DNA from 4 places in the Mesobacillus sp. QJM3NY_10 genome. Region 4 is predicted to be linked to each of the others. Evidence: riboswitches for the same ligand, from Rfam matches in the RefSeq annotation. Region 4 holds a riboswitch; each other region holds the start of a gene.

Region 1 (2,202 bases), 1.4 Mb from region 4:
GATTTCCGGGTGCTTGATCAAATGAGCCATCGCTGTCATGATTTCGGTGATTCCAGCCTTATTGTCCGCGCCGAGCAGAGTAGTGCCGTCAGTCGTAATCAATGTGTGGCCCTTATACTGAGGCAGCTCAGGGAAATCGGCAGGCGAAAGGATAATATTCTGTTCCTTATTCAGGTTGATTTGATTTCCATCGAAGTTTTCCACAACCTGCGGATTGACATTTTTGCCGGTAAAATCAGTTGCCGTATCGACATGGGCAAGGAATCCGATTGTTGGAACCTCTTTATCGGTATTGGCAGGAAGTGTCGCCATCACATAACCATTCCCGTCAATCGTCACTTCTGACATTCCAATCGTTTTTAATTCCTCGACAAGCATGTTGGCAAGAGTCAACTGGCCTTCTGTCGATGGAGTGGTTTCACTGTTTTCATTCGACTGGGTGTCCACTTTGACATATGAGGTGAATCTTTCGATGATTTCATTCTTCATATACTTTCAACTCCCATTACTATGTATATTTTCATATTAGCATAGAACATCAGAAACGCCATTTTAAAGGAATCTCAAAATTCAATTTTTAAGGTATAATGGTGAAAAGGAGGCTGGGGAATTATGGGATATATATTAACCGCCATTGTCCTGACTGTCGTGTTTTATTCGATCTATAAAATAATCACATCCGGAAAATTGCCGAGCAACAACTATACTCCATTTGATGATATTGCAGAAGGGAAAGTTGATAAGGATGAATGAATTGGGTATCATCGCACTCTTGTTATTGTTCCTGTGGTCCATCACGAAAACGCTGGAAAAATTGGCTGACAGAATCATGAAAAAACAGGATCAACAATATGAGCTGCTAAAAGAAATCAAAGATTTATTAAATAACGAAGAATAGCAGAATATGAACTTTTCACTTTACATATAAAAGAGTTAAGGCTAGGATAAAGACAATTGAATATTCGATTTACTACTAGGGGTGCCCTGCTGCGGGCTGAGAGAAAGACGCTAAGTCTTTTAACCCTTCGGACCTGATCTGGGTAATACCAGCGTAGGAAAGTAGTGTGAGAGATGTTTTCTTTCTTACTTTGCTTTTAAGCCAGGTCCTTTCAAGGATCTGGCTTTTTTATTTTTTCAAGGAGGTTTTATCAATGAAACTAAAAGATCAGGTTGTTCTAGTGACTGGCGGAAGCCGGGGACTGGGGGCAGAAACGGTAAAGGCGTTTGCAAGGGAGGGTGCGCGAGTCGTTATTAACTATTTCCAGAACGAAGAAAAGGCAAAGGATCTGGAAGCAATGATTGGTGAGAATGCCCTTGCTGTAGGGGCGGATGTAAGAGACCCAGCACAGGTTCAAAGCATGTTCAGGCAGGCAAAGGAGCATTTTGGCTCTCCTATCACGACAATTGTGAATAACGCTCTTGTGAATTTCAAATTTGACCCTGTGGCAAACAAGGATGCTTTTGCAGTTGGCTGGGAGGACTATCATCAGCAGCTTGAGGGAGCGATACGCGGTGCATTGAATACGATACAGTCGGGACTTCCAGACATGAAAGAATTAAAGTTTGGCAAAATCATCAACATTGGCACGAACCTGTTCCAGAACCCGGTTGTCGCTTATCACGACTATACAACAAGTAAAGCTGCCTTGTTGGGGTTCACCAGGAATATGGCAAGTGATCTCGGGAAATATGGCGTTACTGTCAATATGGTTTCCGGAGGATTACTTAAAAAGACCGACGCAAGCTCTGCTACTTCGGAGGAAATATTCGAGCTCATCGAATCATCAACACCGCTTAGAAAGGTGACCGAACCGGCTGAAGCTGCAGATGTGATATTGTTCTTTGCATCACCATGGGCACGTGCGGTTACCGGACAAAATCTGGTCGTTGACGGCGGCCTTGTGATGGATTAAGAAGGAGGGATTTTACATGGAGGCAAGAGAGATTGCTAGTTTGCTTGAAAAAGTTCGGAGGGAGAATCCGCTCGTCCATAACATTACCAATGTTGTGGTCACCAATTTTACCGCCAATGGCTTGCTGGCTCTTGGGGCGTCCCCGGTAATGGCATATGCCCAAGAGGAGGTTGCCGAAATGGCGAGGATAGCCGGGAGTGTTGTTCTCAATATCGGCACGCTGAGGCCAGAAGTCGTAGAGTCTATGCTGATTGCGGGCAATGCGGCAAATAAACAGGGAGTGCCGATT
Region 2 (2,202 bases), 260 kb from region 4:
GGTGACTTGGACAGTGATAACCCCCAAAATGAAGGATAGACTTACAACGTTGAAACCCTTCAGCAACTTTTCGCGCAACTTGGGTGAAAGGATCATTATAAATAGCAAGATTGATAGACTCAGCAGGGTGAAGAATATTGGCCGCATAAGTGTAAATGCTCCATCGGTAACGAAAGTTCCATATGTATACATAAATGTCCTCCATATAATGAATTTATTTATTTTACCATAAATTAGTAATTTTGACTGGAATGATCCTTTACGAGGATAGATGCTATTGAGTCGGGGGAAATTAACCAAAACATAACATAGGGTGATGTTTATGTACCACAGGTTAGCAAGTTTCCTGTTTTTCATTATTATAATTGGTGTGCATAGCGATACAGTGAGTGCCAGGCCAAGCCCATTTGAAAAAATCTACATAGAAATAGGCTATAAAACGGTTGAAGAGGCCGTGCAACAATTTGAACATCATTTCAATCAGGATTTAAAGTTACCTTTGAGAGTTCCACCTATAGAATTTACACATCATTTTGGAAGGTTCAATGACTTAGAAGGGGATGTGAATGACACTTTAGAACTCCAATTTTTAAATGAAAATTCGCCTGAAAGTCACTATAAAATTGATGTTCGCCCTATTAACTACAGGATTCCAATGAAAGGTGAAAACACCTTTAAACTAAAGAACGGTAACAATGCAATGTTTGCAAATGTTGGGGGTTTCAATCTGTTTGTCCTTGAACAAGACGGCTGGCAATACATTTTTAGCATCGATAAAAGAGTATCCAATCATGTGACGCCTGAGGTTTTTGTTGAAATAGCTAATTCAATTGATTGAAAGATTGAATAAGTACTAAATCATCTATCTCGGGAAACCATCTTAACAAATTTAACCTAAATCCTTTCCTTTTTTTCTGAATTCTGTATACTAATAAGTGAACTGAATAGCAGTAACTAGGGGTGCCCAATGGCTTGGGCTGAGAAAGGAACGCGCTAAAGTTTCTTGACTCTTTGGACCTGATCTGGATCATACCAGCGTGGGGAAGTTAGATTGTACAAGATTTTTGTGCAAAAAACATTCGCGGTTAAGCCGGTCCATATTTATGTGGACCGGCTTTTTTACATACTAGAGAACTTCTTTGTGACCAGATCTCGTCCCAACATTTTAAAAAGGGAGAGATGATCAATGACGACAGCAAACTCATTAAACCAGGACAGCATTGCAATTATGTCAAGCTTTTCTGGGAGCAAAAAGGTCTATGTGGAGGGGTCTCAGCACGATATTAGAGTACCGATGCGTGAAATCGAATTAAGCCCAACCAGCGGAAGTTTTGGAGAGGAAATTAATGAGCCGGTTCGCGTGTATGATACGAGCGGCCCTTATACGGATCCTACGTACATTGCAGATCTAAGAAAAGGTCTTCCTGCACTGAGAAGCCGGTGGATTCAGGAACGTGGAGATGTTGAAGAGTATGACGGGCGAGAAATAAAGCCTGAGGATAACGGCTACCATGATGAACATGACCCTCGTGCTAATCACAAAGTTTTTCCGGGACTATCCCGCAAGACATTTAGAGCAAAAAGCGGAAAGAATGTTACTCAGCTTCACTATGCCAAAAAGGGAATCATTACACCTGAGATGGAGTTCATCGCCATCCGGGAAAACATGGATCCTGAATTTGTACGTTCTGAAGTAGCTAGAGGCAGGGCGATCATTCCTGCCAATATCAATCATCCTGAGACGGAACCGATGATTATCGGCAGGAATTTTCATGTGAAAATCAATGCGAACATTGGGAACTCGGCCGTTACCTCCTCTATCGAAGAAGAAGTGGAAAAAATGACCTGGGCAACTCGCTGGGGTGCAGATACAATCATGGATTTGTCTACCGGAAAAAACATTCATACAACTCGTGAATGGATTATCAGAAACTCTGCTGTTCCGGTCGGCACCGTTCCGATCTATCAGGCGCTTGAAAAGGTGAACGGCATTGCCGAAGATCTTACGTGGGAAGTATACAGAGACACCTTGATCGAACAGGCGGAACAGGGCGTTGACTATTTTACCATCCATGCAGGAGTTTTGTTGAGATACGTTCCGCTGACAGCAAAGCGATTGACCGGAATCGTATCGCGTGGCGGCTCGATCATGGCTCAATGGTGCTTGCATCATCATAAAGAAAACTTTTTATATACGCACTT
Region 3 (2,202 bases), 1.2 Mb from region 4:
ATGATTCAACCATGACAGGGCCTCCAAAAGGCAGGATACATTTTACGCACACTTCAGAGCCTTCCGCTATTCCCAAATCAAGCAATCTTCTTCTGACAAATTTATCTGCACTAGAAATATTCATGATCCGGCCTTTTTCACCAGTCTTTAATTTTCCCAGCATAGCCATCACCTTTTTCAAATTTTTGTTAGTTTTTAAGAGGATTTATGTTGATCTTCACTTTTTACACCTGTTTTTTCTAAATGAGAATGATTATCTTTATTTAACCAGTTTAGCTCGACTTCCACTGTGACTTATGTCACTATACCTCAGCTGCACACGTGGATTTTATGCAAACTCCATATAATTGACAATATTTTCACCAGTAATCACTTCATCCATATTATATACCCATTAGGGTATTAAAAGAATATAAAAATAGGAGAGCTGTTTCAGCTCTCCTTCACATCATATTTTATTGCTAACTTGTGTGGATTGGACCATTCTTGACGGTGCGTAGCTGATGACAAGAATGACGATTATCGCACTTAAAATCATGCTTGGGAGCATGTAGGTGCCATTATATAGAAAAGAATATAAGGCAACAGGCTGACCTGGAGGCGCATAGCTTCCGAAGAATACCCAGCCTGAAATAAAATGGGTAATGAATCGCAGGGCACTGCCGATAAAAGTTCCGGCAATGACAAAGGCAATCCATTTTATCCTGTTGCCTTTCTGCATGCTTTCTTTTACCTGAGCTGCAAATAATCCGGCCGTTCCCACCAAAGCAAACGCAACAAGATAATCAAGAATTCCTTGTATCGGATGGTAGATTTGCGACATTCCGAGTATGGCCTGCAGTAGCCCAAACAGGAAGCCCGTAAGGATTCCGCCCTTTACTCCCCAACGAAATGCCATCAGGAATACAGGTACCATCGCGATCGATACTGAACCGCCCTGGGGCCAGATTCTTGAAAATAAAAATCCTGAAAATAAATCAAGCAAATAAGCCAGTGCGGAAAATACGGCAATTTCCACTAAAAAGAGAGTCTGTTTTTGTTTCATCTTTTGTTCCTCCTTCTTTTTAGAATGAGGTCCGTTTCTGACACGCCTTTTCTGCTTCAGAAACAAAAAAAGCAATCGTGGGGATCGATATAGGATTCCCAAGATTGCTTTCCTATCGCATCCACATTCCTTCGCTAGCATTAACTAACAGGTTCAAAGGGTAAGAACTCGGCCGCTCACTCTCAGCTGCTTTACGCAGCTCCCCTTGTGGTTATTATTTAATTTCTACACTATGAATATACTACGTCTACTATTCAATAACAAGTATAACCTTTCTGTAATCTCTGGTCGATCCAATAAATGTCGATGACTCAATAGACAAAACTCTCTCATTGTTGCTAAAAAAATCGGTCTTTTGTCACGATTTTAGCTATTCGACGCAATTCAGCGGATGTTCTCAATATTCGACAAAGGGATTTCATGATTTTTCTCGAATCTTTAATACCGATATGAAAAACTGGGGGACTTAATGAAATGCTGCCAATTACGGATAACCGATTGCTTAGCTTCCTGACTAGTGAAAAGGAAAAACTCATTGCCGACTGGACGGATAATATAATCGTTTCAGAAGATGATCCATATAAAGAGAAAATCAGTAAGAACGCTGAGAGAATGTATGTAATCATTCTTTCGGTATTTTCCAAGACAAGTGAAGAATTGGAAGAACACATCCAAAAGCTTGCTTTTATGGTAGGAGAAGAACGAGTTCGCGCTGACATTAACATTGGAGATTTTGTCTATAATGTCAACTCGGGACGATCAGTTCTATACAAGCACCTTCACAAAATGAATATGGAATGGGAGGAAATGCAGGAGGCGATCAATCGGATCAATTATTGTTTTGATACCTTCTTGTATTACGCTGTATCCTATTACAATGAACAGAAAAACAAGGTCATCGAAGAGAAGAATCAGTTCATCGATTCAACACATAAGGACAGACTGACATTGCTTGGCCAAATGACATCAAGCTTCATCCATGAATTCCGCAACCCGTTAACTTCCATCCAGGGCTTCATTCAGCTATTAAAATCCGAACATGAAGATATGAAGTATCTCGATATCATCTCCAGCGAGCTGGAGCAATTGAATTTCCGGATTTCGCAATTCCTACTTTTATCAAAAAAAGAGCTGATTGGTAAAGAGAAGACCCTTTT
Region 4 (2,202 bases):
GATTGAAGTAGGAGCCAACACAGCAGCGCAAGAATTCAAACGGAGATTCCAGCTATTTATTGTCCAAAATCATCATTTGAAAAATTATTTACGGGTAAAACAGCCAGGCTTTGCCCGCCAGCAGGAATTCATTTATGAAGTAGGAAAGACGACACTGGAAATGAATCAGTTCATTAAAAATATGGTCGAGAAGTACAAAGAAGATACGATTTTGAATAAGACCAACCTCCGCTTCCTAGAGCATCACTTTCCAGAAACATGCTACTTCCTCGCTAATTTAAGTTACTATGAACCTAGGTTGCAGGCTTTAGTAGGAAATTGCTCTTTGTCTAAGCCGTCTTTTTAGTAAAAAAATAATGGATTAAAACAACGGGCAAAAACCCGTTGTTTTTAAATGTCCAACTTTATTGTGAAACAGGCCATTTTTCTTGATTGTAGGCCATGTCCCAGAACATGAATTCATACTGGCTGCTGATGATAAAATGCTGTTTCATCTTTTCTTGTTCTGATTTTGGCGCTTCCAATGCAAGTACATTTAGTCTGCTTAATTGCTCATTTACCAATTCACTGAACCATTCTCCTCCATATGCATTAATCCATTCTTGATATATTTGGACATTTGGAGTGGAGTCCTTTAGCAATTGTCCAATATCATAATAAATCCAGTAGCACGGCAGAATCGCTGCAATGATTTCAGCGAGGCTTCCAGAAGCAGCAACCCGATAAAGATGTGATGTGTAAGCATAGGCAGTGGGAGAAGGGATGAACTCATCTAATTCTTGTTTTGTTACTCTCAATTGCTTTAGGAAATTTTCGTGCAGACCAAGCTCAGCCTCATAAGTCCCCAGTGAATGTGCTGCCATTCTGGAAGTCGTGAACAAATCGGATGCTCTCGCTGCTCCAATTGCCTGTATCCTGGCAAAATGGGAAAGATAATAGGAATCCTGTAGAACATAATAGCGAAAGGACTCCAATGCTAAATTTCCATTAGCGATTCCCTTAATAAAAGGGTGGTCAAAATTTGCCTGCCATATTGGCTCTGCTTCGTGTCTTAATACTTCAGTGAATTTTGTCATTTAAAAGCTCCTCCTCATCCTTTTTAACCCAATAAAAAAACCACTTTCAAAGAAAGTGGTTGTATTGGCACAATAAAAAATGTCCCAAAGTCCACTTTCCTACGCTGGTGTAAACCAGATCAGGTTCCAAGGGTCTCAAAGTCTCACTTTAATCTCAGCCTTTAAATCAAAGGCACCCCTAGTGGTAAAATTTAGATATTTAATTCATCTTTAATCATAATAGCAAGGCTGATGTAAGAGTCAAGTGTTAATAAATTGTGAAAAAGTTTGGGGCTAATTGTGAACATTATGTGACATTTTTTATTAAATTCTGTTAATATAAAAAATACATACGAAAAAGTGGGGGAATGAGAAGTGGGAAAACTTCTTATGTACTTTTATTTAATTGTTGGTCTATATTGTCTTGTAAGCGGATTCCTCGCATTGGTATCACATGGATTCCAGCATGCTGTACTTTCACTGTTCCTTGCGGCATTTAATTTCGCCATGTTCTCTTTATTCCGGAAAGAAGGCAAGCTGCCCCGTTTACGATTGATCAAAGGACGTAAAAGCGAGATGGCAAAGATTTAATTCTGTTGTATAGGCAATCGAGGGCTGTTTTTGAACACAAGATCACCTTCGGACAAAATGAACGTAAATTAAGCGTAATTTGTCCGAAGTCGGGGCAAGTTCGGACAAATTTCAGGGCGATCAAGCGGAAATTGTCCGAAGTCGAGTCAGGTTCGGACAAAACCCCGGCCGTTCAAGCGGAAATTGTCTGAAGTAGGGTCAGGTTCGGACAAAATCCCGACCGAACAAGGGGAAATTGTCTGAAGTAGGGTCAGGTTCGGACAAAATCTCGGTCGTACAAGCGAAAATTGTCTGAAGTAGGGTCAGGTTCGGACAAAATCTCGACCGATTAAGCACAACCCGTCCGAAGTAAGGTTAGGTTCGGACAAAACCCCGACCGTACAAGCGAAAATTGTCTGAAGTAGGGTCAGGTTCGGACAAAATCTCGACCGATTAAGCGCAATCTGTCCGAAGTAGGGTTAGGTTCGGACAAAATCCCGACCGAACAAGGGGAAATTGTCTGAAGTAGGGTCAGGTTCGGACAAATTCCCGACCGAACAAGGGGAAAATTATCTGA

The links. A riboswitch is a leader RNA that binds a small molecule or an ion and turns the genes downstream of it on or off. The one in region 4 is predicted to bind thiamine pyrophosphate.
Region 1: another riboswitch for thiamine pyrophosphate. It lies ahead of AC0VX7_RS05105 (3-oxoacyl-ACP reductase); the one in region 4 lies ahead of tenA (thiaminase II).
Region 2: another riboswitch for thiamine pyrophosphate. It lies ahead of thiC (phosphomethylpyrimidine synthase ThiC); the one in region 4 lies ahead of tenA (thiaminase II).
Region 3: another riboswitch for thiamine pyrophosphate. It lies ahead of thiT (energy-coupled thiamine transporter ThiT); the one in region 4 lies ahead of tenA (thiaminase II).

The regions. Positions count from the first base shown of each region.
Region 1 is NZ_CM149675.1:1,011,917-1,014,118, forward strand. It holds gene pepT (peptidase T) at 1-489, opposite strand, end outside; gene AC0VX7_RS05095 (hypothetical protein) at 613-753, shown strand; gene AC0VX7_RS05100 (hypothetical protein) at 755-898, shown strand; TPP riboswitch at 966-1,075, shown strand; gene AC0VX7_RS05105 (3-oxoacyl-ACP reductase) at 1,152-1,913, shown strand; gene thiM (hydroxyethylthiazole kinase) at 1,930-2,202, shown strand, end outside.
Region 2 is NZ_CM149675.1:2,136,859-2,139,060, forward strand. It holds gene AC0VX7_RS10735 (hypothetical protein) at 1-192, opposite strand, end outside; gene AC0VX7_RS10740 (hypothetical protein) at 323-838, shown strand; TPP riboswitch at 947-1,061, shown strand; gene thiC (phosphomethylpyrimidine synthase ThiC) at 1,187-2,202, shown strand, end outside.
Region 3 is NZ_CM149675.1:1,215,579-1,217,780, reverse strand. It holds gene AC0VX7_RS06130 (FeoA family protein) at 1-163, opposite strand, end outside; gene thiT (energy-coupled thiamine transporter ThiT) at 449-1,045, opposite strand; TPP riboswitch at 1,155-1,261, opposite strand; gene AC0VX7_RS06120 (histidine kinase N-terminal domain-containing protein) at 1,520-2,202, shown strand, end outside.
Region 4 is NZ_CM149675.1:2,399,397-2,401,598, forward strand. It holds gene AC0VX7_RS12125 (DUF2935 domain-containing protein) at 1-346, shown strand, start outside; gene tenA (thiaminase II) at 405-1,076, opposite strand; TPP riboswitch at 1,156-1,266, opposite strand; gene AC0VX7_RS12135 (hypothetical protein) at 1,431-1,646, shown strand.